Linked DNA regions of Saccharothrix violaceirubra. The protein of the gene in region 1 interacts with the protein of each later gene in a pairwise test. Links are inferred from orthologs where the notes say so. Each region holds a gene or a part of one and is shown on either strand. Other genes may lie near its edges. The genes, in order: F4559_RS19690 and F4559_RS06290.

What was found.
Region 2: the proteins of F4559_RS19690 (region 1) and F4559_RS06290 interact in binary tests that used the Escherichia coli proteins (3 or more experiments, as listed by UniProt). The link is inferred for Saccharothrix violaceirubra from one-to-one orthologs.

The regions. Positions count from the first base shown.
Region 1 is NZ_JACHJS010000001.1:4,275,978-4,290,803, reverse strand. The notes cover bases 7,770-10,840. They hold F4559_RS19690 (DUF4118 domain-containing protein), read left to right. Parts: upstream 7,770-8,074; coding sequence 8,075-10,606; downstream 10,607-10,840. Other genes in these bases: F4559_RS19685 (hypothetical protein), read right to left, coding at 10,607-10,840; F4559_RS19695 (ATP-binding protein), read left to right, coding at 7,770-8,001. Also shown: F4559_RS36440 (DUF4132 domain-containing protein), read right to left, coding at 149-3,619; F4559_RS19715 (cysteine hydrolase family protein), read left to right, coding at 3,813-4,427; F4559_RS19710 (PP2C family protein-serine/threonine phosphatase), read left to right, coding at 4,493-6,112; F4559_RS19705 (cobalamin B12-binding domain-containing protein), read left to right, coding at 6,109-7,110; F4559_RS19700 (STAS domain-containing protein), read left to right, coding at 7,218-7,592; more of F4559_RS19695, read left to right, coding at 7,597-7,769; more of F4559_RS19685, read right to left, coding at 10,841-12,709; F4559_RS19680 (P-loop ATPase, Sll1717 family), read right to left, coding at 12,723-14,372; F4559_RS19675 (ATP-binding protein), read left to right, coding at 14,661-14,826. UniProt on the Escherichia coli protein: Member of the two-component regulatory system KdpD/KdpE involved in the regulation of the kdp operon. KdpD may function as a membrane-associated protein kinase that phosphorylates KdpE in response to environmental signals.
Region 2 is NZ_JACHJS010000001.1:1,221,805-1,236,554, reverse strand. Bases 10,814-13,808 are described here. They hold F4559_RS06290 (response regulator), read right to left. Parts: upstream 12,654-13,808; coding sequence 11,973-12,653; downstream 10,814-11,972. Other genes in these bases: mutM (bifunctional DNA-formamidopyrimidine glycosylase/DNA-(apurinic or apyrimidinic site) lyase), read right to left, coding at 13,335-13,808; F4559_RS06285 (MarR family winged helix-turn-helix transcriptional regulator), read left to right, coding at 12,898-13,338; F4559_RS06295 (NAD(P)/FAD-dependent oxidoreductase), read left to right, coding at 10,862-11,965. In the rest of the region: F4559_RS06355 (cytochrome P450), read left to right, coding at 1-913; F4559_RS06350 (hypothetical protein), read left to right, coding at 970-1,302; F4559_RS06345 (DUF2306 domain-containing protein), read right to left, coding at 1,328-1,963; F4559_RS06340 (sensor histidine kinase), read left to right, coding at 2,116-3,165; F4559_RS06335 (response regulator), read left to right, coding at 3,162-3,809; chromosome segregation protein SMC, read right to left, coding at 3,845-7,447; F4559_RS06325 (anti-sigma factor family protein), read right to left, coding at 7,512-8,120; F4559_RS06320 (sigma-70 family RNA polymerase sigma factor), read right to left, coding at 8,117-8,617; F4559_RS06315 (acylphosphatase), read right to left, coding at 8,651-8,935; F4559_RS06310 (CAP domain-containing protein), read left to right, coding at 8,981-9,679; F4559_RS06305 (hypothetical protein), read left to right, coding at 9,691-10,209; F4559_RS06300 (hypothetical protein), read left to right, coding at 10,352-10,795; more of mutM, read right to left, coding at 13,809-14,210; F4559_RS06275 (hypothetical protein), read right to left, coding at 14,221-14,445; rnc (ribonuclease III), read right to left, coding at 14,453-14,750. UniProt on the Escherichia coli protein: Member of the two-component regulatory system KdpD/KdpE involved in the regulation of the kdp operon.

The DNA.
Region 1 (14,826 bases):
GTGTGGTGGCTGTGTGATGGCGCTGGTGTGGGTCTTGGAGGGACTGGTCGGTGTGTCCGGGGTCAGGTGTGAGGTGCCGGCGCTGCGCGCGGGGTCGGAGTGATGGTGTTGGTGCTTGGGTCGGATTCGGCGCTGGTGGGCGTTGTGGTCATGGGGTTGTTGTCGCGGTTGTCAGGTAGGTCAGTTCCGCGGCGATTTCGGACAGGGTGATGTCGTCCAGTTCTGCCAGTGTGCGGGTGCCTTCCGGGTTCCAGGTGCCTTCCTGGTGGCGGCTGATCCAGATGTGCGCCAGCGTCTGGGTGGGGTGTTCTTCCACCAAGCCGACGATGATGCCCGGTTCCAGGGTTGCCACCAGTGCGCCGCCGGTGGGCAGGGGGCGGGTGATCCAGCATTCCAGGCCGCCGTCCTGAGGTCTGCCGCGTTGCCAGTTCTCCTTGGTCAGGCCCAGTACGGCGCCTACCGGGGCGGAGCGGCCCTCGAACCGGGGGAGGGTGCGGCGGGACTTGTCCTCCGGCGTGAAGTGGTGCACCGGGCGGTCCAGTTGGCGGAAGGGTTGGGGGAGCTTTCGCTGGGCCTTGAAGAGGGCTGTCCAGGCGGCCAGGTCTGGTCCGGGGACGGTGAGGGGGTGGGCGATTCCGACCTTGGTGTTCTCCGCGAGGGCGTACGGGGTGTCCGTGATCGTGTGCGGGGTGCGGTCGTCCGCCAGGTGGAAGGTGGTGCCTTCCGTCGTCCGCCACACCAGGCGGCGGACCACGTGCCAGAGCAGCGGGTGGTCGACCAGGAGTGTGGTGAACTCCTCCGTCGTCCACTCGCGGGTGGTGGTCATGGCTCGTTCCAGGCGGGGCAGTTGCTCGGCGGCGGTGGTGCGGAGGTCCTTTTTCAGTGCGGTGAAGCGTTTGCGTTCCGTTGCGGCCAGGGTCGGGTCGTCCGACGCCGTCGGTTTCGGGAGGTCTTTGCGGTGGGTGCCGTTCGGGGTGGTGAGGTGGGGGCGCAGGCGTTCGTCGAAGCCGATCGTGAAGTGGCGGGGGCCGTAGTCGACGCGGGTCGTCGCGGGGTCGGCCAGGTCCAGGTCGGGGACCAGGCGGTCGGCCAGTTCGTCCGTCGTGAAGCCCTGTAGCCCGGCTATTTCGTCGATTTTCGCCTCGGCGAGTTCCTTGAGTTTGCGGAACTTCGAGCGCAGCGCGATGCCGTTGAGGCGGGCCAACGCGACGTCCGAGCCCATCGCGGCCAGGACGTCCAGACCCGCGACGGCCTTGGCGTGGGCGCCCTCGCCCGGCCAGGACCGGATCAGCGGTGCCAGTGCGCGGGCGGTGTCGTCGGTGCCGAAGGTGCCCAACGCGGTGAGCGCCCAGTTGTCCTTCGGGGGAGAGCCCGCGGCCTGCCAGCGTTCGAAAGCGGCCCAGGCGAAGTCGGCCAGGGAGGTCGGGTCGCACAGGTCGCGCACCACCCCGATGCCGGCGTACTCGTCGTCCGGGCGGGAGAACGCCAGCATCGTGATCACGTGCTGCGCGGACGGCACGGGCAGGGCCCGGAGCTTGTCGCGCAGCAGGATCTGGGGCAGCAGGCCGGGCGCGGCCCAGGGACCGGGGACCGGGATCTTGACGGGGACGGCGTCCAACGGGTCGGTGCCCAGAAGCGTCTCCAGGGCCGCCACCGCCTGCGCGCCGTGTTCTTTCGCCGCCCTGCGGGCTTCCTCGGGGACGAGGACCAGGGCCGACTCGGCGGCACGGCGGGCCGCGCCCGGTTTGCCCAGGGCGGTGGGCAGCAGGAAGCGGGCCGCCTCCTCGGCGTGGCGGCGCAGCCACGTCGACGCGGTGCGGCCGGCCGTGCGCAGGCGGACCAGCCAGTCCGCCATCAGGTGCGCCACGTCGTGGTCGGCGTAGGGCAGCAGCAGGTGTCCGGCACCGGCCGGGTTCAGCCGGGCCAGGTGCAGGGCCATCGGCAACGCGTCGTAGCCGTACTTCGCGACCAGCGCACGGCCCCACGTGTCGGCGCCCCACGGATCGGTCGGTCGCCAGTCCGCGAGCATCCCGCGCAGCGCGAAAGCCGGACCCTCCAGGAACGCGACGCGCTTCTCGTAGTCGCGCAGGTCGCCGGACAGGAAGCGGCGCACCACGGTCATCCAATCCGGCGATCCCCGGCGGTCCGCGCGGTGGGCGGTGGTCCACTCCGCGTTCTCGCCGGGCAGCCAGCGCACGGCCTTCCTTCCGGTCGACACCAGACCCGTGACCACGGCGGGCTTTCCGGCCTTTCGCGGCAGCGTCCACGGTGGCGTCACGAGCACCGCCGGCAACTCCTCGACGGGGACGTCGGGCACGCGGTCCGCCTCGGCGTTCGCCGGGTCGACCCGCGCCAGTTCGGGGAACTCCCGCAGGTGGGCGTGCAGCAACGCCCGCGCCGGTTCCGAGGACGGTGCCGCCGCCGCGAGGCGGCGGACCGCGCGCCGGGGGAACCGCCGGACCGCCTCCAGCAGGGCCGCCTGCCCGTACCGGTCGTCGATGCGGGACACCAGCACGTCGAACGCCTCGTCGGCGGGCTGTGCGGCGATCACGTCGAACACCCGCTTGGTGAACTCGGCGTTGTTGAAGTCGCCCTCCACCACCGTGAGCAGCGGCTCCGCCGCGCCCGTGCCGACCGCGAGCGCGACCGTGTACAGCACCTCCGCGTCACGCAGCCGCCACGCGAACTCGGATCGCCCCACCAGGTCCCGCAACTGGTCGCCCCGGTTGAGCGAGCACAGGACCATCGTCGGGTCCGACCCGCCGGGTTCGTCCTCGACGATCCGGCGCACCACCTCGTCGACCCAGTCGTCCCGCTCCGGCACCAGGTACGCGGCGATCAGCGACGTGATCGGGTCGATCCGGTGCGCCCCCAACGCTTCGACGACGGCCGCGTACTCCTCGTCCGACGCCGCGGCGATCGCCCGGCGCATCCGCGGCGGCACGTGCCGGGGCAGGTCGTGGTAGCGCGTCGCGGGCGGCCGGAAGCGGAGTTCACGCGGCGAGGCGCCGCCCGGTCCCATCCGCCACGGCAGGTCGACCAGTCCGGTGTCGACGGTGGCCCGCGCGGCGAACACCAGGCCGTGCTCGGCGATCCACGCGTCGGCGATGCGCTCGACACCCTCGTACCGCTCGCGCCGGCGGTCGGCCTCGACCAGCGTCGCCACGCAGGCCGCGCCGAGCGGGTCGGGCACGCCCGCCAGGTGGCCGCGTACGGCCTCGGCCAGCGCGGGCTCCGTGTGCGGGTCGGCCAGGACCGCTTCGGCCTGGTCCGACAACGGTTCCGTCGCGGCGTGCAGGAAAGCGGGCGCACCGCCGTCGAGGACGAACTTCGGGCGCACGGGACCGTCGTGCCGGGGGTGGACCAGTGCCGCCCACCGCCGGGGTGGGACGAACACGTCCTCCAACTCCTCCGGCGGGACCTCCCGGAAGCCCTCCGCCGCCAAACCGGCGGCCAGTTCCGCCACGTGTGCCAAGGCCGCCTCGACCGAGCCGTGCTCGGACGTCGACGCACGCCCCCGGCCGTCGCCCCGTCCGGAACGGACGGTCACCGCCGTGCCGGCCCGCACCACCTCCCGGAACACGACGGTCCCCCGCCCGCCCGATTCCCACCTGCGCACGTCCGCTCTCCCCGTCTCGATTCGCGGTGACGTCGGGGACGATACGGACGGGGTCCGACAGTCCGGGGTGCCGGTGTCGGGCCGGGCCCCGCGGGATTCGGAGATCACCCGATCGGGACGACCCGGACGCCGCATTGCCGGATCGCCGGCCCGGCCGTATGAATCGGACCACCACCGAACCGAGGAGCCGACCATGACCGAGCTGACCCTCGACCCCGCCACCACGGCGCTCGTGCTCATCGAGTACCAGAACGACTTCGCCGGCGCGGGCGGCGTGCTGAACGCCGCGGTCGGACCCGTCATGGAGTCGACCGGCATGCTCGCCAAGACCGCGACCCTGGTCGAGGCCGCCCGCGCCGCCGGCGTCACGATCATGCACGCCCCGATCGCGTTCGCCGAGGGCTACCACGAGATCACCGCGCACCCCTACGGCGTGCTCAAAGGCGTGGTCGACGGCAAGGCGTTCGTCAAGGGCTCGTGGGGCGCGGCCATCGTCGACGTCCTCGCCCCGCGCGAAGGCGACATCGTGGTCGAGGGCAAGCGCGGCCTGGACACGTTCGCCAGTACCAACCTGGACTTCATCCTGCGCAGCAAGGGCATCCGCACCATCGTCCTGGGCGGCTTCCTGACCAACTGCTGCGTCGAGTCCACGATGCGCACCGGCTACGAGAACGGCTACCGCGTGATCACGCTGACCGACTGCGCGGCGGCCACGTCGTGGGAGGAGCACGAGAACGCGATCCGCTTCGACTTCCCCCTGTTCTCGCTGCCGCTGACCGCGGCGGACGTCCTGGCCGCGCTGTCCTGACGACGTCCCCCGCGCGGGTGAGTGGGATACTGGACCGGACATCCGGCCGAGACGAGGTGCACGGCGTGGTCCTGGACGACGAGAGCGCCGACGCGGTCGAAGCCCCGACCGCGACGAGACAGGCGCCGGTCGACCCGGTGCCGGCCGCGCGGGAACGCACGGTCGACCTGCTCGACGCGTTCGCCGTCGCGGTGGTCGTGGTCGACGCGAACGGCGTCGTGCTCCAGGCGACCGCCGAGGCCCTGCGCCTGCTGCCGCGACTGGTCGTCGGCATGCCCCTGGAGCGTTTCCCGCACGACGGCGTCGAGGTCGGCCTCGGCGACCGGATCGTGGTCGGCACCCGGCGCGCGCTGCCCGACGGCACGACCGCCTGGCAGTTCCGCGACGTCACCGCCCAGCGCGCCCGTGAGGACGCGTTGCTCGCCGAACGCGCCCGCAGCCGCTTCCTCGCCCGCGCCGGCAGCCGGCTCGGCCTTTCCCTGAACCCGGCCCGGAGCGCCCGCGCGGTCGTCGAACTCGCGGGCGAGCTGGCCTTCGCCGCGACGGTCGTCCTGCCCGGCGGCGAGTACGTGCACGGCGAACGCGACGCCGCGCTGCGCGTCGGCCGCTGGACCCGGGAGAGCCTGCCGGTCGCGTTGGTCGAGGCCATGGACGGCACGGCCGGCGGCGTCGAACGCCACCCGGCCGACCTGTTCGCCGCCGGTCGCTGGCTGCCGCACGTCGACACCTCGCGGGTGGCCGAGGCGGTGACCGTGCCGCTGCCCGGCACCGACCTGCCCGGACCCGTGCTGGTGCTGTGGCGGCCCGACACGACGTCCGACACCGCGTCCGGCACCGGGTCGGACATCGAGGACCCGCACGGCGTCGTGCTCGCCGAGTTCGCCGCCCGCGCGGGCATGGCGCTGTCGACCGCCGAGGTGCACGCACGCCAGGCGCACACCGCCGCCGTGCTCAAGGAGAACCTGCTGCCCGGCCCGTTGCCCGAGGTCGACGGGCTCGCGTTCGGCGCGGAGTACCGGCCCGCCACCGGCATCGGGTCGCTCGGCGGCGACTTCTACGAGGTCGTGCCGACCGCCGACGGCACGTCGTTCGTGTTCGGCGATGTCGTCGGCACGGGCGTGGAAGCGGCCGTGACCAGCGGCGTGGTCCGCCAGTCGCTGGGCGCGCTGCGGCGCGTGGCCGTCGACGCGGTCCGGTCGCTGGCAGTGCTCAACGAGTCGCTGCTGGCCGAGGCACCCGGCGACCGGCGGCGCTTCGCCACGGTGGTGCTCGGCTTGGCACGCCCGCTGCCCGGCGGCGGCGCCCGGCTGTCGCTCACCGGCGGCGGCCACCTCGCGCCGCTGGTGCTGCGCGCGTCGGGTGCGGTCGAGTTCGTCGAGGTGGGCGGCATGCTCGTGGGCGCGGTGGCGGACGCGACGTTCCGGTCCGCGGAGATCGACCTCGCGCCCGGCGAGACCTGCGTGCTCTACAGCGACGGTGTGACCGAGGCGCGCGGCGGCGTGGACGGGACCACGCTCTTCGGCCAGGAACGGCTCGCCGCGCTGATGGCCGACTGCGCCCGCATGCCCGCGGTCGCGGTCGCGGAACGGGTCGCGCTCGGCGCCCAGCAGTGGATCGGCGGTGCCGAGCACGACGACCTCACGGTGCTCGCGGTGCGGGCCACGCCCCGGAAGGAACTCGGGTGACCGATCGCGACGAGCTGCTCGACGCGCTGTCCGCCGCCGACGAGGACGCGGCGGTCGCGCTCGCGGAGCGGCTGCTCGACGCGGGCGTGCCGGCCGAGAACGTGCTGATCGACCTGGTCGCCGACGTGCAGACCGAGGTCGGCCGGCTGTGGCAGACCAACCGGTGGACCGTCGCGCAGGAACACGCGGCGACCGCGATCAGCGAGCGGGTGATCGCGGTCGTGGCCCGGCGGATGAGGGTCGACCCGACCAGGGGGCACGTGGTGGTCGCGTGCCTGGACGGCGAGTGGCATGCCGTGCCACCGCGCATCGTGGCCGAGGTGCTGCGCGGGCGCGGTTGGCGGGTGACGTTCCTCGGCGCCAGCGTCCCGACCGCGCACCTGGTGTCCTACCTGCACGAACACGGCCCGGACGCGGTGGCGCTGAGCTGCACGCTCTCGCGCAGCCTGCCCCGCGCCGACCAGATGATCACCGCCTGCCGGGCCACCGGCACGCCGGTCCTGGTCGGCGGGCGAGGCTTCGGCGCGGGCGGCCGGTGGGCCCGGTTGCTCGGCGTCGACGCGTGGGCACCCTCCGCGACGGCGGCGGCCGAACTGCTCGAAAGCCCACGCTGGCAGCGGATCGCGCCGCCGCTGACGCCCCGGCGTGCCGACCCGGAGTACGCGGCGCTGCGCACCCGGCGGGCCGAGTTGATCTCGGCGGCGCTGGCCGCGCTGCGCGACGCGTTCCCACCCATGCGCACCTACGACGAGCGGCAGGCCGACGCGACGCTGGAGGACCTCGGTCACATCGTCGACTTCCTCGGCGCCTCCGTGTACGTGGACGACCCGGGCGTGTTCGGCGAGTTCATCGCGTGGACCGGCGAGGTGCTCGGCGCGCGGGGCGTGCCGGTGGCGTCGACCGCCATCGCCATGGCGGCGATGGCGCGCGTGCTCGACGACCACCCCCGCGCGTTGCGGCACCTCGAGCACGGACGTGACGTGGTTCAGGCCGCTTGACCGTTGTGCGGGTCGCCGATTCGTGTGATCTTCTGGAACGACCGCGACGTTGAGCCACCAGCGCGCGTTTGTCCGCACGGTGATTTGAGAACTCCAGGATGGCAGTGATGACGTCAGCAGGACGGACCGGCGGGGTGCGCACCGCCACCCGCGAGATCGGCGGCGTGGTGGTTCTCGCCGTGCGCGGGGAGATCGACATCGCGACCGCGGAGGAGGTGCGCGGCCCGCTGGTCGACCTGGCCGGACGCGCACCGGGGGGCGGCGTGGTGGTGGCGGACCTGGCCGAGGTGGGGTTCTTCTCCTCGGCAGGCATCGAGGCGCTGCTGGTGGCGCACGAGCGGCTGCGCGACTCCGGTGGCGCACTGCACGTGGTCACCGCGCCGATCGTCCGCCGGGCGCTCGTCGCGGTCGGGTTGGATCGCGCACTGGACCTGTACGACTCGCTCGACGAGGCGCTGCCGGCGTCCCGGGAAAGCGGCTGATGGGATGTTGTTGGAAGAACCGCCCGACACGGGGGAGACGGGGACCACGGCGCTCGACCTCGCGGTCGACGGCGCGAACCTGGCCGGGATGCGCCGCCACGTGGCCGCCCGGCTGGACGGCCTGGCCGAGGACCTGGTCCAGGACGTGGAACTGGTCTGCACGGAACTCGCGGCCAACGCGTGCGACCATGCCGAAGGCCCGCACCGCCTCGTGCTGCACCGCCAGGACACCCAGATCCTGGTCGAGGTCCACGACGGCAGCCCGCACCGGGAGCCCACCGTCGGCTCCTCGACACTGGGCCCGCACCGGGGCCACGGCATGCGCATGGTCGAGTCGCTGTGCCGGGCCTGGGGCGTCCGGCGGGGCGCGGCCGGCAAGACGGTCTGGGCGGTAGTGCCCATCGCCTGACCGTACCCGTCTTCCGACAGGCGTGGCCGAGCACACGCCTCCGTCGGCACGCCGCCCGGAGCAGACTGTGCGGGTGAAGACGAAGCGTGGCGAGCTGCGCATCTACCTCGGCGCGGCACCGGGCGTCGGCAAGACGTTCGCGATGCTCGGCGAGGCGCACCGCCGACGCGAACGCGGCACCGACGTCGTGGTCGGCCTGGTCGAGACACACGGCCGCGAGAAGACCGCGGCCCTGCTGGACGGACTCGACCGGCTGCCCACCCGGGTGGTGCCCTACCGCGACCACGAGTTCGCCGAACTCGACCTGGACGCGCTGCTGGCCCGCGCGCCCGAGGTCGTGGTCGTCGACGAGCTGGCGCACACCAACACGCCCGGCTCGGCCAACGCCAAGCGCTGGCAGGACGTCGAACGGCTGTTGGACGCGGGAATCGACGTGCTGTCCACGCTCAACGTCCAGCACATCGAGTCGCTCAACGACGTGGTCGAGCGGATCACCGGCGTGCGGCAGCGGGAGACCGTGCCGGACGAGGTGGTGCGCCGCGCCGGGCAGGTCGAGCTGGTCGACCTCACGCCCGAGGCGCTGCGCCGCCGGCTCGCGCACGGCAACATCTACCCGGCGCACCGCGTGGACGCGGCGCTGGCCGACTACTTCCGGATCGGCAACCTGACCGCGCTGCGCGAGCTGGCGTTGCTGTGGGTCGCCGACCAGGTCGACGTGGCCTTGCGCCGGCACCGGGCCGAACAGGACATCACCGACACCTGGGAGACCCGGGAACGGGTCGTCGTGGCCATCACCGGCGGCGCGGAGAGCGAGACGTTGATCCGGCGTGGCCGGCGCATCGCCGTGCGCGCGGGCGCGGACCTGTCGGTCGTGCACGTGCTGCGCGGCGACGGTCTGTCCGGGGTGGCGCCGGACCGGGTGTCGGTGTTCCGGAAGGTGGCCGAGGGCGTCGGCGCCACCTTCCACACCGTCGTCGGCGACGACGTGCCGTCCGCGTTGCTGGAGTTCGCCCGCGGTGTCGACGCGACCCAGCTCGTGCTCGGCACGTCACGGCGCTCGCGCGTGGCACGGGTGTTCGACGAGGGCATCGGCGCCGCGGTGATCGGCGCGTCCGGGTCGATCGACGTCCACATGGTCACCCACGACGAGTCGACGCGGCGGCCCCGGCTCGACGCCCGGAGCACGTCGCTGACGCCGCGTCGCAGGCTGTCGGGGTGGGCGCTGGGCGTGCTGCTGCCGGCCGCGGTGACGGCGATCGGCTGGGCGGGCCGCGACGACGTGGCCGCGTCGACGGACCTGGTGGCGTTCTTCCTGGCCACGGTCGTGACCGCGCTGGTCGGCGGCCTGGGTCCGGCGCTGGTCGCCGCGACGCTGGGCGCGGGCCTGCTCAACTACTTCTTCACGCCGCCGCTGTTCAGCCTGACCGTCGCCACGCCCGAGAACCTCGTCACCCTGATCGCGATGGTGGTCGTCGCGGTGCTCGTCGCGCTCGTCGTGGACCGGGCCGCGCGACTCGCCGAACAGGGCGCCCGCGCCCGGACCGAAGCGGCTCTGCTGGCCTCGTACGCGCGGATCGTGCTGACCGGTCCGGCGCCGCTGGACCGCCTGCTCGACCAGGTGCGCGAGAACTTCGGGTTGGAGTCGGCCGCGCTGCTGGAACGCCGTGACGGCGCGTGGGAACTGGTCGCGTCCGCCGGCGGGACGCCGTGCCGCGAGCCGGAGAAGGCCGATGTGGACGTGCGTGTGACCGACGACGTGCATCTCGCGCTGCGTGGTCGGACGCTGCCCGCGCGTGACCGCCGGGTGCTGGAAGCGGCGGCCGGCCAGGCGCTGTCGGCGTTGCGGCAGCAGCGGATGGCGGCCCAGACCGAGGCGGCCCGGCGCCGCGCCGAGACCACGGAACTGCGCACCGCGCTGCTCTCGGCCGTCGGCCACGACCTGCGCACGCCGCTGACGTCGATCAAGGCCGCGATCGGCAGCCTGCGCAGCCCGGACATCACGCTGTCCGAAGCGGACACGGCCGAACTGCTGGAGGCCGTGGAGATCTCGGCCGACCGGCTGACCGCGCTCGTGGACAACCTGCTCGACTCGTCACGGCTGGCGACCGGCGCCGTCGCGCCGCTGCTCAGACCGGTGACCTATGACGAGATCACGGCCCGCGCGTTGGCCGGCATCGACGACCGGCACGCGGTCACGGTCGAGGTCGCCGAGAACCTCCCGGCGGTGCTGGCCGACGCCGGCCTGCTGGAACGCGTGGTCGCCAACGTCGTCGACAACGCGTTGCGCCACGGCCGGTCCCGCGGCCCGCGCGCCGACGGCGAACCCGGGATCGCGGTCCGGGCCAGCGCGCACGGCAGCCGGGCGGAACTGCGGGTGGTCGACCACGGACCGGGCGTGCCCAAGGACACCGCGGCGGCCGTGTTCGCGCCGTTCCAACGACTCGGCGACCGCGACGCCACGCCCGGCGTCGGCCTGGGGTTGAGCGTGGCCAAGGGGTTCGTGGACGCCATGGGCGGGTCGATCACGGCCGAGGACACGCCGGGCGGCGGGCTGACGATCGTGGTGTCGCTGCCGACCGCCGACGCCACGCCGTCGGTGTGGTGATCACGGCCGGAGCACGCGGTGCGGGATGTTGAGGCGCTCGCACGCCTCCAGGCCCGCGCGGTAGCCCAGCGTCCGGTACGCCTCGAACTGCTCGTCGGTGAACATCTGCCGACCCGTCGAGTGGTTGGGGAACCGGGGTTCGCGCTCCTTGAACGCGTGCAGGTCCCACGTCGCCGACGGGGTCAGCACGGCCTTGGCGTAGACGATCTGGCCGCGCTCCTCGCCGGACGACGGGTAGCGCACCTCGCCTGCCGCCGTCATCTCCCGGCTGACACCGTCCTCGTCGGACAGCACCGGTCCGGGATCGAGATCGATGTCCACGCCGAGTTCGCTGCGTGCCAACGCCATGGCCCGGCCGATGTCCAGTCCGCCGTTGCCGCTCGCGTCGAAGCACAGCACGTGCGTGCACCGCCGGCGCAGCAGCTCGACCAGGCCCAGGTTCTCCCAGTGGCCGCCGTCGGTCAGGTGGATGTAGCGGTGCTTGGCCCGCGCCGCGCCGATCGCCTCGCGCAGCACGTACCAGGCCCCGGGTTCCAGCCACCCGTTGCGCACCATGGCGACCAGTCGGCCGAGCGCGGTGCGCGGCGGCGTGCGCGGCTCCCGCCAGGCGGGGTGCAACGGGTTGCGGATCCACACGCCCAGGCGCACGTTCGTCAACGCCATGAGGAAGCGCAGCGGGGGATAGGTGAACCGGCCCATCATCGGCGACAGGGCGGCACCCGACACGGCCATGATCGACGGCAGGGTCAACTGCGTGCCGGGCAACCCGCCCCGCTGCTCGACCTCGGCCGTTGACCGGTAGCCGAACAGCGGGCCGCCGCTGACGTCGCGTTCGAACGTGAACGACTCCGCGAACCGGCCCACCGGCACGTCCGAGGCGAGGTTGACCGCGCAGCACACGACCAGTTTCGGCACCTTCGTCACCGGCTCCAGGTCGGAGAAGTACAGGCGCTCGTGGAACGCGATCGGCGCGGCCACCACCCGACCCCGGTCGTCGACCCGGCGTTCCAACGCGAACGCGCTGTTGAGCCGCTCCCGGTAGAACAGGTGCATCGAGTAGCGGCGGTTGTGCACGAACACGGCCATGGCCAGCAGCACCGCCAGCATCACGCCCACGCCGACCGCGTCCGACGGCGAGCGCAGGCCCGTGCGCGTCGAATGCTCCAACGAGGACAGCAGCGGCACGAACAGCAGACCCGCGCCCGCCGCCGACGACAGCACCAGCATCGACCGCCGCGCCCGGAACCGGCGGCTGAGCACCAGCGCGACCGAGGCCGACAGCAGCGAGACCACCAGCCACACGAACGCCACGACGAGCCGTCCGGTGAGCGTGCCGAACCGTTCCGCGGGTTCGCCGAACACCCACGCCAGCACCGTGCGGGACGCGACCCCGTACAGCTGGGCGGCCGGGGGCAACGCCAGCGCCGTCACCACGACGCCGGTCGTGATCAGCAGGGCGGAAGCGGCCTTCTCCGACAGGGACTCGCCGTAGTCGCCGGGGTTGTCGTTCTTGAACCACCGCCGGTACAGCACGAGCAGCAACGCGCCCACGAACGCCGCCGCGCCCACCAGCAGCAACCCGACGAGCACCGGCGACGCGGGCATCGACAACCCGTTGAGCCGCAGGTCCGACAGGCGCACGCCCAACGCCGCCAGGCCCCACCCGGCGACCCGGCCCAGCACCACCGCGCTGAGCACGAACGGCAGGTAGTTCAGCACGAACCCGTAGACCACCCCGGCCACCAGCCACAGCTTGCCGACCAGGCCCGGCGCCAGGTAGTCGGTGTGCCGGCGCAGGTACCGCTCCTCCGGGGAACCCCGTCCCCACAGCGGTTTCCCGTTCTCCAGCACCGGGTCCGAGCGCGCCGCCGAGATGGCCAGCGCGCTCGCGACGTAGTTGCCGCCGGACACGGCCGCGAGGTACTCGGCGTTGTCGAGCACGCCCCGTTCCCGCAACGCCTGCACCGCGCCGAGGTTGAACGCCGCCGAGCGCACGCCGCCGCCGGACAGCGCGATGCCGATGCGCAGCCCCTCGGGCGGCTCGGCGACGTACTCGGCGGCGACGCCGGGCGCGTCGCCGCGTGGCCGTGGTGCGATCGGCACGACGACACCCCTCTCACGGGTCCAGGTAGCCGAACGCGTCGCGGTAGTCCTCGCCGCGCGGGTCGCAGCCGTACGGGTAGGTGGCGTGGGCGCCCGCCTCACGCAGCCGGGGCAGCGACCGTTCCAGCAGGTAGCGCGTGAACAGCGGGTGCACGCAGAGCTGGTCGGCGTCCTCGCGGGCGATGAGGTCGTAGTCGAACGTGTACTGGAAGTGCGCCTTGTTGTAGCGGCCGGTCTGGTCGAACCGGACGCCGAGCACGCCGAGCGTGAACAGCATGGCCAGGAACTCGTCGAAGTCCAGGCCGGTGAGCTTGCGGATGCCCTGCTGGTTGTAGACGCGGTGCAGGCCGCGGGCCGGGAACGACAAGTCGATCCGGCCCGCGAGTCTTCGCAGCACCGCGCCCGCCAGCGGGTAGGAGGTCTGGTACGCGGCGAGCACCCCGGCCACCAGCGGGTGCTCGGCGTACCGCGTGCCCGCGAGCACGGCCGCCGGGGTGACGTCCCACGGTGTCGAGCCCCGGTCGCGCCGGCTGAACACGCTGTTGAGGATCTGGATCAGGTGCCGGGGCAGCAGTTGGGTGTGTCGCAGCAGGTAGGCCAGTGGGTCCTCGTCGATGTCCAGTCCGGACCGGACGCGGTCGGGCAGGGCCGCGCGCAGCACGGCGATCGCCGGGTCGGGCTCGTCGTTGTGCGCGGCGCGGCGTTCGAGCATGGCCAACTGCTCGGGGTGGTGGGTCCGCAGGAACAGCACCAGCCGGTTGGCGGTGAGCCGGAGCAGTTCCGGTGCCGTCCAGTAGATCTTGAGGTACCGGCCGCGCAGGTCCTTCTCGGGCGCGGCGGCCAACTCGTGGATCTTGTCGAACAGCTCGGACGGCAGGCAGATCTGCACGCCGTACGGCCGGTGGCCGTGGTGGCGTGCGATCACGGTGCCCGCGCAGCGGAACAGTCCGGTGAGCGCGGGCGTGAGTTCCGGCAGCCGCAGGTGCAGGTCCTCCAGGTTGTCCATGACGACCAGCAGCGGGCGCGGGCGTTCGGCGAGCAGGTCCAGCGTCGCCGCGCGGGCCGCCCCGAACGGGACCTGGCCGTCGTGCGTGACGTTGGCGATGGCCTCGCTCAGGCCTTCGCCGCCGTGGTCGAGCAGGCGGCGGCGCAACGCGACGAGGAACCGCTCGGCCACGGCCGTCCCGGTGACGCCGGGTTCGGTCGAGCGGCCGAGGTAGCCCGCGATGGTGTTGAGCCGGCCCCGTCGGTCGTCGCCGTCGAACCCGCTCCACGCGTGCAGCATGGCCACGTGCTCGAACAGCGCCTGCCAGATCTCGGCGCGCTGGTCGACGAAAGGCTCGTGATCGCGGCTGTAGGTGGTGAGGACTTTCAGCATCTCGTGGTAGACGTTCTCGGTCCGCAACACCTCGCGCGCCGGTCCCGCGACATGATTCGAGCCCATCAGGAATGCGGTCTTGCCCGCGCCTTTGCGCCCGATGATGTAGGTGGGCGTGTCCTCTCCCGCGGCCTGCCGGTAGCTCCGGTTGGAGCGGTCGAACAGCCGGTCCGCGGTGTCGGGTCCGAGGTGGACGACGTCCTCCGTGACGATGGGGCCGAACGGCTGGTGCGCGGTGAGCACGTGGTCCAGGCCAGCTGTCACGTCGGACTCCCGTTCTGCCATGCCGTCAAGGGTCACCAAACCTGGCAGCGCGGGTGGTGTTCGTAATCGACTTTCGATGTTGTTCACTCGCACGCACTAAAGCCCGCCCCGCCCCACTCCCGCGAGTTATGCGTTCAGACACCGCGAGTTATGCGTTCGGACACCGTGAGTTGTGCGTTCAGGCACCCATGCCCCACCCCCGTGCTCGAACACTCCGCGCCGCCCACTCCCGCACCCGCCGATCGGACGATCCGCCCCCGCGCGCCGGCGGCCGGTCGCCCCCGGCCCGGCGTGGCTAGAGTTGCCGCCATGCGGGTGGGGGTGCTGGGGCCGCTCCAGGTGACCGACGGCGACGTCCCGGTCGCGATCGGCGGGGCGCGACTGCGGGTGTTGCTGGTCCGGCTGGCCATGGCGCCCGGCCGGGTGGTCACCGTGGAGGAGATCGTCGACGCGCTGTGGCCGGACGGGACGGCCC
Region 2 (14,750 bases), 3.1 Mb from region 1 along the record:
ACGCGGTGCGCACGGATCGGTTGCCGTCGCGGGCGCCGCGACGAAAGCGAGCCACGACGCGGACGCGGTCACGGCCAGAGGAGGCGACACGGACGCGGTCACGAACACCGTCACGAACGCGGTCACCGACACGGACGCGGTCGCGGATGCGGACACAGGCGTGGTCGGGAACACAGCCACCGACGGGGTCGCGGCTGACGACACGGTCGCAGCCACCGGCACCGTAACAACTGCGGTCGCAGGCACCGACACAGTCGGAACTGCGGTCGCGGACACTGACGCAGTGGAGTCCGCGGTCGCGGGTGGCATCAGGGACAGCGCCCACGACCACGCCGAGGACACAGGCGGGGACCTACTCGACGAGCTGTGCCGCACCGCGCTCACCGACGACGAACTGGTCGCGTTCGCGTTGAACCTCCTCGTCGCCGGACACGAGACGTCGGCCAACCAGATCACCAGCTTCGTCGCGACCCTGTTGCGCGACCCCGCCCTGTGGGACCGGCTGGTACGCGACCCGGGACTCCTGCCGTCGGCCGTGGAAGAACTCATGCGCGTGACCAGGCTCAGCGACGTGGGCCAACTCCGGATCGCGAAGCAGGACGTGGAACTCGGCGGCGTCACGGTCCGCGCGGGCGAGGGGGTCATGGCGTCGATCGGTGCCGCCAACCGCGACCCGCGCGTGTTTCCCGACCCCGACACCGTGCGCCTGGACCGCGCGCCGAACCCGCACCTGGCGTTGGGCGTCGGCATCCACTTCTGCCTCGGCGCGCAGCTCGCCCGGATCGAACTCGGCGAGGCCCTGTCCGTGCTGATCAACCGGTTCCCCCGACTGCGTCCCGCGCGGCCGATCGAGGACCTGGCCTGGCGGCGCGTGCTCGTCAGCGGCCTGGCCGAACTGCCCGTCCTGCCGTGACACCTCACGCAGTCGGCGGGCTTGCCGCCCGGCCCGCACTGGGAGACCCTGCTGAGGTGAGTGAGGAAACGATCCAACTCGAGCTGAACGACACGGGGGTCGCGGTCGACCTTCCCCTTCCCGCCCACCAACGCGACCAGGTCCAAGGCGTGCCCTACCGGCCGGTCGAGTTCCGGGACGACGACCTGCCCACCGCCCTCGAACGGGCCGCCTCCTGGCTGCGGCAGACCCAGGACTGGCTGGGCGAACCGGTCGACGTGATCGCCGTGCACCTCGACTACGACGACACCAAGGGATCGCCCTACTACAACCTGAAGCTGCTGTGCAACGACGAGGACCTCGCCGGCGTGCCCCGGGTCGTGCGTGAGCACGAGGCGTCCCGCGAATAGCACTTCCCGCCGGCGGGGCCCGAGGCTAGCCCCGCCGGCGCAGCACCAGTTCGGCGACCAGCAGGTTCGGCACCCAGCACCCGAACGGCATCAGCGGGTACCCCTCGTCGAACTCCAGACCGGCGGCGGTCAGCACGATCATCCACACCCGCAGCGTCACACCCGCGTAGATCAGCGCGAACGCCCGGATCATCCACCGCCGGTGCTCCGCGATCCGCCCCGCGCGAACGGCACGCAACCCCAGCAGCGGGAACACCACCGACAGGATCGCGAGCAGCCCGAACCCGAGCGCACCGGGCACGCCCTCGTACCCGTACGGCGCCAGCGCCAGTCCGCCCAGACCGCCGACGACCATCGCCGTGAGCGTGATCCGTCCCACCACCCGGTGCACGCCCGGCGCGCGTGCGCGGATCCGTGCCGACAACTGCGCCGGCGACAGCAACAGCGCGACACCGCTGAACACGATGTGCAGGTACATCGCCACGCGCACCCAGTCGGGCTGCTTCAGGTAGTGCTCCGCGAGCCCGGTGCCGTCCGACGCGATCTGCTCGAGCGACCCGGTCAGGTACGGCAGCGGCGCGTACACCGCGATCGCGGCGGCCGACAACGCCAACCACCACACGCCCACCGAACGGCGTCTCGTCACCGTGTACGTCGTCATGGACTTCCTCCCTTGGGTTCGCCGGGAACGCTAGGGAGCCCGCGTCGCGAAGTCGCCGCTCGTGACGCGGTGGGTCGTCTGGCTCGGGAGAGGGAGGCGGAACACCCGCACGAGCGTTGACCGCACCGGAGGTCGCCGGTGCACCATGGACCATGCCCACCCGTTCGGACGCCTGGCTGGCCGCCGCACTCGTCGTGCTGTCGGCCGTGGCCTCGCTGCTGGTCGACTCCGGAACGGCGTACCGGCCGCCCGACGCGCTCGGTTTCGGGTTCGCGGTGGCGTCCGCGACGAGCCTGCTGTGGCGTCAGGTCGCGCCCCTGGCCGTGGTGGCCGTCGCCGACGCGCTTGTGGTGGCCAGCACCGCGTCCGGGTACGCGGTCACGGTCGTGCAGTGGCCCGCGTGGATCGCGCTGTTCACCTGCTTCACGGTCAGCACGTGGTGGGTCCGGGTGACCGCGTCCGTGCTGACCGTGGCCGCGGTGGGCGGCTACGCGGCGCTCGACCGGGGCACGGTCGGCCCATCGGAGCTGTTCAGCGTGGTCATGGTCCTGTTGGTGTCGGCGGCGGCGGGCGAGGCGGTGCGCGGCCGGCGCGCGTACGCGGCGGCGGAACAGGCCCGTGCCGCGAGCGAGAGCACGATGCGCGAACGTGCCCGACTCGCGCGCGAACTGCACGACTCGCTCGGCCACGCCGTCAACGTGATGGTCATGCAGGCCGGTGTCGGTCGACGGGTGTTCGCGGACAACCCCGAGTTCGCGCGGGAGGCGCTCGGGAACATCGAGAACGTCGGCCGCGACGCGCTCGGCGAACTCGACGGACTGGTGCGCGTGTTGCAGGACGCGCCGCCGCCGGACTTCTCCGTGCTGGTCGACCGGGTCCGGATGACCGGCCGGGACCTGCGCGTGAACACCGACGAGGTGACGCTGAGCCCGGACACCGGCCGTGCGCTGCACCGGATCGCGCAGGAGGCGTTGACCAACGCGTTGCGGCACACGTCGACCGGGCGGATCGACATCGACCTCGCGCGCGTCGGTGACGACGTGGTGCTCGAAGTCGTGAACGAGGGCCGGAACCTGACCGCCGGTCCGGGTCGGGGTCTGGCCAACATGCGCGAACGTGCCGTGCTCGTCGGCGGGACGGTCGAGGCCGGTCCGGTCGAGGGCGGGTTCCGGGTGCGCGCGACCCTGCCGGTGTCGTCGTGATCCGGGTGCTGCTGGCCGACGACGACGCGCTGGTGCGCGGCGGGTTGAAGGCGCTGCTCGACGCCGAGGCCGACATCGTGGTCGTCGGTGAGGCGGCCGACGGTGCCGAGGCGGTGCACCGGGCGGCGGTCGTGCGACCGGACGTCGTGGTGATGGACATCCGCATGCCCGTGCGCGACGGCGTGTCCGCGACCCGCGAGCTGATGCGTACGGACCCGCGACCACGCGTGCTCGTGTTGACGACGTTCGACCTGGACGAAGTGGTCGACGACGCGATCGCCGCGGGCGCGGACGGTTTCCTGCTCAAGCGCGCCACGCCCGAGGAGTTGATCGCGGGCATCCGGACGGTCGCGGCGGGCGACGCCGTGGTGTCCCCGTCGGTGACCCGGCGGCTGTTCGAGGGTTACGCGGCCCGATTCGAGCCCGACCGCGACCGGGCCACCCGGCTGACCGAACGTGAGGCCGACGTGCTGCGGGCGTTGGCCGACGGGTGCTCCAACGCGGAGATCGCCCGTGAGCTGCACCTCGCGGTCGAGACGGTGAAGACGCACATCAGCAGCGTGTTGATGAAGCTCGACGTCCGCGACCGCACCCAGGCCGTGGTGTGGGCGTACCGGACCGGCTTCGTACACCGCCGGGTCTGACCGGACGCGTATTCCAGGGTGTCCGAACGCGTATTTCAGGGTGCCTGGGTGGAGGACTCGCGGGCGGGTTCGTGGCCGCGCAGGCGCTGGGAGATGACCTGACTGATGCCGTCACCGCGCATGGACACGCCGTACAGGGCGTCGGCGATCTCCATGGTCGGCTTCTGGTGCGTGATGATCAGGAGCTGGGACCGTTCGCGCAACTGCTCGAACAGGCCGATCAGCCGGTGCAGGTTGGTGTCGTCCAGCGCCGCCTCGACCTCGTCCATCACGTAGAACGGCGACGGCCGCGCGCGGAAGATCGCCACCAGCATGGCCACGGCCGCCAGGGACTTCTCGCCGCCCGACAGCAGGGACAGCCGCTTGACCTTCTTGCCCGGCGGCCGGGCCTCCAGGTCGATGCCGGTGGTGAGCATGTCGTCGGGTTCGGTGAGCACGAGGCGGCCCTCGCCGCCGGGGAACAGCACGCCGAACACGACCTCGAACTCGCGGGCCACGTCCTCGTACGCGGACGTGAACACCTCCAGGATCTTGTCGTCGACCTCCTTCACCACGGTGAGCAGGTCGCGCCGCGTCGCCTTGATGTCCTCCAACTGGTTGGACAGGAACTTGTAGCGCTCCTCCAGCGCGGCGAACTCCTCCAGCGCCAGCGGGTTCACCTTGCCCAGCAACGACAGGTCGCGTTCCGCGCGCTTGGCCCGCCGCTGCTGCGTGTCCCGGTCGTACGGGATGGGCTGGGGCGCGGTCACCGCCTCGCCGCGTTCCTTCGCCGCCTCGTACTCGGCGATCTCCTGCGGCGACGGCGGGATGAACACGTCCGGCCCGTACTCGGCGACCAGGTCGTCCAGGCCGATGCCGAACTCCTCGGCGACCTTGGTCTCCAACTGCTCGATGCGCAGTCGCTGTTCCGCGCGCAGCACCTCGTCGCGGTGCACAGCGTCGGTCAGCTTCTCCAGTTCGCCGGACATCTCGCGGACCAGGTTGCGGACCTGTCCCAGAAAAGTCTCGCGCTGCGTGCGACGTTCCTGCGCCGCGTCGCGTTCACGTGCCGCGCGAGCGAGCGAGACCGCGATCCGTTCCAACGCCAGCTCGCCACCCCGCACCACGGCTTTCGCCACGACCGCGCCCCGCGCACGGGCCGCGTGCTGGCGTTGTGCACGTTCACGGGCCTCGCGCTCGGCGCGTGCCGCACGCCGCAGCCCGTCCGCCTTGCCCTGCACGGCACGGGCGCGTTCCTCGGCCGTGCGCAACGCCAACCGGGCGTCCATTTCGGACTGGCGCGCGCCGGCGAGTTCGGCGGCGGCCTCGTCGCGATGGTCGGTGTCCGGTTCGTCCTCCAGGGGCTGCTCCTCGGCGACGAGCAGGCGTTCCTCCAGCTCACCGAGCTTGAGCAGGTACTCCTCGCGGGCTGCCTCGACCTTCTCCCGCCGGCCGCGGGCACGGTCCACTTCGGCCTCGGCGGACCGCACGGCGGCGGCGAGCCGGTTGAGGCGCTCGGCCGACCGGGCGCGGCGCACCTTGGCCTCGTTGAGCTGTTCCTTGAGCGCGGCCACCTCGGCACGCCGGGCCTGCTGCTCGGCACGGGCGCCTTCCAACGCCGCACTGGACCGTTCGAAAGCCCGTTCGGCCAACGCAAGCTTCTCGGTCGCCTCGTCGACGGCGGCCTGCACCTCGATGACGCTCTGCGCGCGTTGCGATCCGCCGACCACCCAGTCTCCACCGAGGACGTCGCCTTCACGCGTCGCCGCGCGCACGTCCGGGTAGGCGGCGACCAGAGCCTGCGCATCGGCCAGATCGTCCACCACCGCAACGCGGTCCAGCGCGCGGTGCAGCACAGGCCGCAGCGCGTCCGGCGCACGCACCAGGTCCACGGCCCAGGCACCCGCGGTCAGCACCGGCCACGTCGACCGGTCGGACACGTCGCCGGCGCCGCCGACCAGCAGTCCGGCCCGCCCCGCGTCCTGTTCCTTCAACAACTCCAACGCGGCCACGGCATCCGCCCCCGCCGCCACGGCGACCGCGTCCGCGATCGGTCCGAGCGCCGCCGCGAGCGCGACCTCGGCACCGGCGTCGACGGTCAGCAACGCGGCCACCGACCCGAGCAGACCGGGCAACCGGGACGCCAACAGCGCGCCCGCGCCGTCCTTACGGGTCAACCCGAGCGACAACGCGTCCACACGGGCCTTCCACGACGCGATGTCACGCTCGGCCGTGCGCTCGGCCTTCACCAACTCCTCGACCCGACCAAGCGCGGCTGCGTCCGCCTCGACGGCCTGCCGGTGGCGTTCCTCGACGCCCTGGTCGTCCTCGTCCTCGGTGCCGGTGACCTCCTGGCCCTCGGCCAGTTCCAGGCGGGCCTGATCGGCGCGCGCCACGGACTCGGCCAGCGCCGCCGACAGCCGTTCGATCTCCTCGGCGGTCGCGTTCGTCTTGGACCGCAACGCCTCGACCTGCCCGGACAGCCGGGCGAGCCCTTCACGCCGGTCGGCGATGGCGCGCACGGCGGCGAGGTGCGCCTTCTCGGCGGCGGACACGACGCGTTCCCACTCGGCGCGGGTCTCCACCGCCTCGGCGAGCCCGATGCGGGCGTCGGTCACGCCCTCCTGCAGTTCCTGCTCCAGCAGGGCGGTCTGCTCGGCCTCGGCTTCGAGTTCGTCCGGATCGCGCCCGCCCCGCGGCGCGTCGACCACGGCGGACAGGTGCCGGTCGCGTTCGGCGGCCAGGCGGACCGTGCCGCGCAGCCGTTCCTCCAACGCGGACAGCCGGTACCAGGTGTCCTGTGCGCGCTGGAGCTTCGGCGCGTCGGCCGCGACCTGCTCCTCGAGTTCGTTCTGCTGCACCTGTGCCTGCTGAAGCGAGCGCTCCACCTCGGTGCGCCGGGCACGGGCGGCGGCCTCGTCCTGTTCCTCGCGGGCCAGCACGGCACGCCGCGTGACCAGGTCGTCGGCCAGCAGGCGCAGCCGCGAGTCGCGCAGTTCGGACTGGACGACCTGGGCCCGGCGGGCGATCTCGGCCTGCTTGCCCAACGGCTTGAGCTGGCGCCGCAGTTCGGCGGTCAGGTCGGTGAGGCGGGTGAGGTTGGCCTGCATCGCCTCCAGCTTCCGCAGCGCTTTCTCCTTGCGCTTGCGGTGCTTGAGGACGCCGGCCGCCTCCTCGACGAACGCGCGGCGTTCCTCGGGTTTGGACTCCAGGATCGCGGCGAGCTGGCCCTGGCCGACGATGACGTGCATCTCGCGGCCGATGCCGGAGTCCGACAGCAGCTCCTGGATGTCCATGAGCCGGCACGAGTTGCCGTTGATCTCGTACTCGGTCGCGCCCTCGCGGAACATGCGGCGGGTGATCGAGACCTCGGTGTAGTCGATCGGGAGCGCGCCGTCGGAGTTGTCGATGGTGAGCGTGACCTCGGCGCGGCCCAGCGGGGCGCGGCCGGAGGTGCCGGCGAAGATGACGTCCTCCATCTTGCCGCCGCGCAGGTCTTTCGCGCCCTGGGTGCCCATGACCCAGCGCAACGCGTCGAGCACGTTCGACTTGCCGGACCCGTTGGGACCGACCACGCACGTGATGCCCGGCTCGAAGCGCAGGGTGGTAGCCGAGGCGAAGGACTTGAAGCCCTTCAGCGTCAGGCTCTTGAGGTGCACGCGGGGCAGACTACCGGTGAACGCGGCCGATCCGGCGCAGGCGTGCCGCCGCTGACCTGGGAGATCATCTCCGGACGGTCACCACGACGGTCGAATCGACCACCACGTCGAGCCGGTCGATCCGGTCGACGTCGAACGACGTGCTGCCCGGGATCCGCGCGCCGGCGTCGCGGTCGGCGCCCCACCAGCCGCCCACCTCGGTGCGGCCGTCGCGGTCGTGCACGACGAGTTTGCAGCGGCTGCCCTTCGGCACGTTGTCGGTGCTCACCCACAGTTCGGTGCCCCACGACCGGCCCACGAGGTCGGCCCGCGCGCTCACCCCGGTCGCGGTGTCCGTCGCGCGCCACGTGACCGGCTCGTCGGCACCGGCGAACCGGAGACCGAGCACGACCGCGGCGGCGAGCACGACCAGCAGCGTCGCGGCACCGGCGAGCAGCGGCAGTCGTGGGCGTGTCGGCCGGCGCACGGCCGGCGGCGGGACCGGCGGACGGGCGGTCGGTTCCAGGTCCTCCGGCCGGACCTGGCTGAGCAGACCGGGCAGCGGTGCGAGGCGCACCATCTCGCGCGGGCACGTGACGCAGCCGTCCAGGTGCCGTTCGAACGCCGAGCGCTCGGCGGGGTCGAGGGCGCCGAGCAGGTAGGCGCCGAGCGACACGGTGTGTGCACAGCTCACGGTTCGGTCACCCCCCGTTCCTCCAATGCGTCGCGCAGCGCGCGCAGGGCGTAGAAGCAGCGCGACTTGACCGTGCCGGACGGGACGCCCAGCACCGCCGCCGCCTCCGCGACCGTGCGGCGGCGGTAGTACAGCTCGACCACGACGGCCCGGTGGTCGTCGCTCAGCGCGCGCAGGGCCTCGGCGACCTGCCAGTTCTGGAGCACCTGGTCGACGCGGTCCGCGACCGGCGGCAGGTGGTCGGGTCCCAGCGGCACCTCGCCGGCTCCCCGGCGGCGGTACCCGGAGATCACCAGGTTGCGCGCCACCGTGTACAGCCAGGGACCGGCCTGGTCGGGGTGCAGTTCGTCGGCGTGTCGCCAGGCGCGCAGCAGCGTCTCCTGGACGACGTCCTCGGCTTTCTGGTGGTCACCGCCGACGAGGCGCAGGACGTAACCGTGCAGCGGACCGCGCCACCGGTCGTCCAGGCGCCTGACCAGATCCTCGCCGCGGTCCACGTCGGGTTACTACGCCACCGGTCGCCGCGACGTTCAACGCTCGACGAAACCCGTGACGCCGACGCGTGGCGTCGACCAGCGCTCGACGGCGGCGTCGACCCGGCCGGGCGTCGCACCCGACCGCAACAGCGTCAGCAGCCCGTCGCACGCCGTGCGCGAGCCCTGGGCGTTGACCTCCACGCGGCCGTCGGCGAGGTTCGACGCCGAGCCGACCAGGCCGAGTTCGAGCGCTCGGGCCCGGGTCCACCACCGAAACCCGACTCCCTGAACGTGTCCGCGCACCCACACAGTCAGGCGAACCTGCTCTACTCCAACCACACGTACATCCTGTCATTTCACTCGTTAGTGGTACGGTGCGCGACCGTGACAGCCCGACGCGGTAACCGATCGGTGATCGGCATCCTCGTGGGCCTGCTGCTGGGAGCGGCGGGTGCGACCGGGGTCGCCGTGGCGAGCCCCGCCCACTTCACCTCCGTCGGCGACGAACCGGACGACGCGACTAGCCACGCGGCGGGCGCGGTCGGTGCGCCGAGTTCGACCACTGTCGCGGTCCCCGCGACGACGACAGCGTCGCGTACCGCGACCGTGACCACGGCACCGGTAACGACCACCACCACCGTGACCACCACGACGACGACCGTCGCCACGACGACCACGACGGTCGCACCGACCACCACCACGCGCCCGGCAGACTTGCCGGCCGCCGCGCAGGTGGTCGAACTCGTGAACGGGGAACGCGCGTCGGCCGGGTGCCCGGCGCTCAAGGTCGACGACCGGATCACCGCCGCCGCGCAGGGCCACAGCGCCGACATGGCGGAACGCGGCTACTTTTCCCACGACACGCCGGAAGGCGTGGACTTCGCGGCGCGGATGCGCACGGCGGGCTACTCCCGTCCCGGCGGCGAGAACATCGCCAAGGGTCAGCGGTCCCCCGAGGCGGTCATGTCGGCGTGGATGAACTCGGACGGGCACCGGCGCAACATCCTGGACTGCTCGTTCACCGCCATCGGGGTCGGTCTGGACACCCGCGGCTGGTACTGGACCCAGGATTTCGGCCGGTAGGAGGAGCAGGCGTGAGCGACGGCATCCACGAGGCACCGGAGGCGCAACCGGCGCGCAGGCGCTTGTCGCCGAACCTGGTGCTCGCCGCGTCCGGCGTGGCCACCGCGACGATCTTCGCCGCGATCGCGTCGATCGCCGGCCCGTCCGAGCAGGCCGCGCCCGCGAAGCCCACACCGCGCGAGGACGTGGTCAACCGGGGGCAGCTCACCGTGACTTCGACCCGCGGCACGACGGCGGGCACGACCGTGACGACGACGGACACCACGACCGCGACCACGACGACCGGCGAGGACGCGCCGACGACCACGACCCGGGCCCGCATCACCACGGTGACCCGCCCGGACGGCACGACCACGACCGTCGAGGAACCCGACCGGCCGGACCCGAAGCCGACCACTCAGCCGCCGAGGCCGACGACCACGCTGCCTCCGCCGACCACGACCACGACGACCCAGCCCCCGGCCACCACGACCCAGCCCCCGGCGACCACGACGACGCCGGCGCAGGGCGTCATCACGCAGGCAGGCTGAGCCGCCGTTTCAACGAGCCCGCCGCACGGCGGTCACGCGTCTCCACTCGATGGTGTGGGCATGTGCGCCTGACGATGCGGTGGCCACGACGACGCGCCGATAACCCGGACACCCATCCGCGTGTTCCGACAGGGAGTTCGGCGTGTTCGAGGAAGACCAGACCGACCCGGCGAAGTGGGGCATGCCCCCGCTCGTGCTGCTCGCCGCGGGCGGTGTCGTCGTGGCGACGGCGATGGCCGTGGTCGCCACGATGATGGTGGGCGGCGTCAAGCCCGACGCCGGACCACCCGAGCCCAAGGCAGAACAGGGCGTCGTGACGAGCGTGGCACCCGAGCGCGGCCCCGCGCCGCCCCTGCCCACAAGCCCGTCGCCGACCGGCACGCACCCGAGCGATCCGGAGGCGTCCACCGTCGAACCCGACAAGCAGATCGCCGTCACCGTGACCACGACGAGCGTGCCGCCGACGACGTCGACGGCCGCGCCCAAGGAACAGGCCACGACGACAACGACCACCACCACGACGACCGTCACCACGACGACGACCACCACGACACCGCAGCTGCCGGTGCCGTCCTCGGAGGCGTGAGGCGGATCACTGTCACGCCGGCCCGGCCCATTTCGCTCCTTCCGCGAGAGCGAAAGGACTTCCGACATGGCAGAGCACATCGTGGTCGTCGGCGGCGGGTACACCGGACTGGCCGCCGCCAAGCTCCTCGCCCGCTGGACCGAAGCCGAGGTCACGCTGGTCAACGACCGTGACCGGTTCGTCGAACGGGTCCGCCTGCACGAGTTCGCGGCCGGCCGGACCCCGCACGACCTGCCGCTGACCGGCCTGCTCGACGGCACCGGCGTGCGGCTCGTCGTCGACCGCGTGACCCGGATCGACGCCGACACGCGCGAGATCACCCTGGAAACGGGCAGACTGCACTACGACCGGCTCGTGTACGCGTTGGGCAGCCGGGCCGATCTGGACTCGGTGCCCGGCGCCCGCGAGCACGCGTTCACCGTGGCGACCCGTGAAGAAGCGGAACGCCTGCGGGTGAACTTGACGACCGCGCGGTCCGTGGTCGTCATCGGCGGCGGCCTCACGGGGATCGAGGCCGCCGCCGAACTCGCCGAGGCGCACCCGCACCTGGCGGTCACGCTGGCGACCGGCGGCGTGTTCGGCGGGGCGCTGTCGGCCAAGGGCCGTCGACACCTGCGCCGCGTGTTCGACCGGCTGGGCGTGACCGTGGTCGACGACGCGCGGGTGACCGAGGTGCGCGCGGACGGTGTCGTGCTCGCCGACCGGGAGATCACCGCCGACACCGTCGTGTGGACGGCCGGGTTCCGTGTGCCGGACCTGGCGCGGGAAGCCGGGTTCGAGGTGGACGGCCGGGGCCGGCTGGTCGTCGACGGCACGCTGTCGTCGGTGTCGCACCCGGAGGTGATCGGGGTGGGCGACGCCGCCGCCGTGCACCGCCCGGACGGGCTCGAACTGCGGATGGCGTGCGCGACCGGACTGCCGACCACGCAGTACGCGATCCGCACGGTGGCCGCGCGGCTGAGCGGCCGGGTGAGCAAGCCGTTGCGGTTCGGCTACGCGCTCCAGTGCGTCAGCCTCGGCCGCCGCGACGGGTTGATCCAGTTCGTGCGCGGCGACGACTCGCCCCGCGAACTCGTGCTGACCGGCCGGCTCGCCGCCCGCGTGAAAGAGGCGGTCGTGCGGGGCACCGTCCTGTTCGAACGCCACCCGACGATCCCGACCTCGTTCTGAGCGGCGGTCACGGCTCGAACCGGTACCCCATGCCGGGTTCGGTCACCAGGTGCCGCGGACGCGCGGGTTCCGGTTCGAGCTTGCGACGCAACTGCGCCAGGTACACGCGCAGGTAGTGGGTCTCCTTCGCGTACGCGGGTCCCCACACCTCCTGGAGGAGCTGCTTCTGCGCGACAAGCCGGCCCTGGTTGCGGGCCAGCAGCTCCAGCACGCCCCACTCCGTCGGCGTCAGGTGCACCTCGACGCCCTCGCGGTGCACCTTCTTCGCCGCCAGGTCGACCACGAACGACGCGGTGCGCACGACCGGGTCGCCGACGTCGTGCGACACCGCGGACCGGCGCACGGCGGCACGCAGGCGGGCGAGCAGTTCGTCCATGCCGAACGGCTTGGTCACGTAGTCGTCGGCGCCCGCGTCGAGCGCCTCGACCTTGTCGGTCGAGTCGGTGCGCGCCGACAGCACGATGATCGGCACGGTGGTCCACCCGCGCAGGCCCGAGATCACCTCGGTGCCGTCCAGGTCGGGCAGCCCGAGGTCGAGCACGACCACGTCCGGCCGTCCCTCGGCCGCGACCGCCAACGCGGACGCGCCGTCGGAGGCGGTCAGCACCCGGTAGCCGCGCGCCGACAGGTTGATCCGCAACGCGCGCACGATCTGCGGTTCGTCGTCGACCACGAGCACCTTCGTCACGCTGTGACACTACGCGCGCGGGAGCACGCGGAGTCGGTAACGTCAGGTCTTGACGCACCCTTGACGCCGACCCGTCGGCCATTAATGCCGCATTCACACCCCTAGGCCCGCATGCTTGCGGCGCCGATGAGTACATCCGGGTGCGAATGAATCAGTTTGCTGGACAGGAGTACTGCGATAGTGCGAATGTCCTGTCCGAATTCGGACAACCGCTCACTGCCAGTGAGCCACGAGGAGGTCCGCTATGACCGCCAGTGTGACCAATCAGGATGCCTTACAACTCGTGGTTGCCGTTCACCGGCTGATCCGCAGTCTTCGCCAGGCCGCTCCGGTGAAGCGACTCCAGCCCACGCAACTGCTCGTACTTTCGGAACTCTCGACGCAGGGACCCATGCGTATCGGCGAGATCGCGGTCCGTGCACTGTGCTCCCAACCGACCGCGACGACCGTCGTGACCGGCCTGGAATCGGGTGGTCTCGTCCGCCGCGAACCCGATCCCGCCGACGGCCGCGCGACGATCGTGGAACTCACCGGAGCCGGTCGGGAAACGATTGCCTCACTCGCGCACGGCGAAGCGGAACTGCTCTCCGACCGCCTTTCCCGGCTCACCGAGGCGGAACTGGAGAGCCTCCGCCTGGCCACCTCACTGCTGCGCCGACTGGCCGATCCGCACTCACGCGGCTAGCCGATCGGCCGCACCGCCGAACGCGGTCGGGGTTGACACCGGGGACAGGAATACGAGGACCTGTTCATGAAGGGTTCCCGGACGATCGCGGTTCCGCATCGCGAACAGGGCCGGTCCTCCTGCCCGTAGGCCGCGAGGGACCGGTCGAAATACCCCGACTGCCCGTTCACGTTGACGTAGAGCGCGTCGAAGGACGTGCCGCCCTGCCCCAGTGCTTCGCGCATCACCTCGGTGGCGTGCCCGAGCAGTTCGACACCCTGTGCCGCGGTCAGCTTCGCGGTGGGCCGCAGGCCGTGCAGCCGGGTGCGCCACAACGCCTCGTCCGCGTAGATGTTCCCGATCCCCGACACCAGCGTCTGGTCCAGCAGCGCGCGTTTGACCTCGGTCCGCTTGCGCCGCAGCGCCCGCACCGCGGCCGACAGGTCGAACTCCGGGTCGAGCGGGTCGCGGGCGATGTGCGCGACCTCGTCCGGCAGGGACGTGCCGTCCACCTCGACGAGGTCCGCGACCATGAGTCCGCCGAACGTGCGCTGGTCGACGAATCTCAGCTCCGGTCCGCCGTCGTCGAAGCGCAGGCGGACCCGGAGGTGCTTCTCGTCCGGTGCGTCGACCGGTTGCACCAGCATCTGGCCGCTCATCCCCAGGTGCGCGAGCAACGCGTCACCGCCGGACAGGTCGACCCACAGGTATTTGCCGCGCCGACGCGCGGCCTCCATGCGCTGTCCGGTCAGGCGCACGGCGAAATCCGCCGCCCCCGGCAGGTGGCGGCGGATCGCGCGGGCGTGCAGCACTTCGACCGAAGTGATGGTGCGACCCGCGACGTGCTCGTGCAGACCGCGACGGACGACCTCGACCTCGGGCAGTTCGGGCACGGTCGGAGCGTCAGTCCTCGGTGGTGGTGCCCTCGGCCTCGGCGCGTTCGAGCTCTTCGAGCATCTCGTACGCGGCGGCCTGTGGCTTGGTCGGCTTGAGCATCCAGCCGCCCGCCTGGGCGGTGTCGCGGACCAGGACCAGGCCCTGGATGCCACCGCTGCGGGAGGCGTTCAGCGGGCGGGCCGGTCGCGTGTGGCGTGCGCGCCGGGTCGTCCGGACGTTCGTGGCAAACATAACGGCGTCAGTCTTCCTCGGAGGATGAGGTCTGCGATGAGGTGGTCCCACCGGCAGCGTGGCCGTTCCCGGACGCGGCCTTGTCCTGCTTGGCCTTGGCCCGCTCCAGCACGTGGTAGGCGGCCTCGGCCGCCTTCTGCTCGGCTTCCTTCTTCGTGCGCCCGTCGCCGGAGCCGTGGGCCTGACCACCGACGAACACCGTCGCGGTGAACTCCTTGCGGTGGTCGGGGCCCTGGTCGTCCACCCGGTACTCGGGCACGCCGAGCCCTGCCGACGCGGTCAGTTCCTGCAAGCTGGTCTTCCAG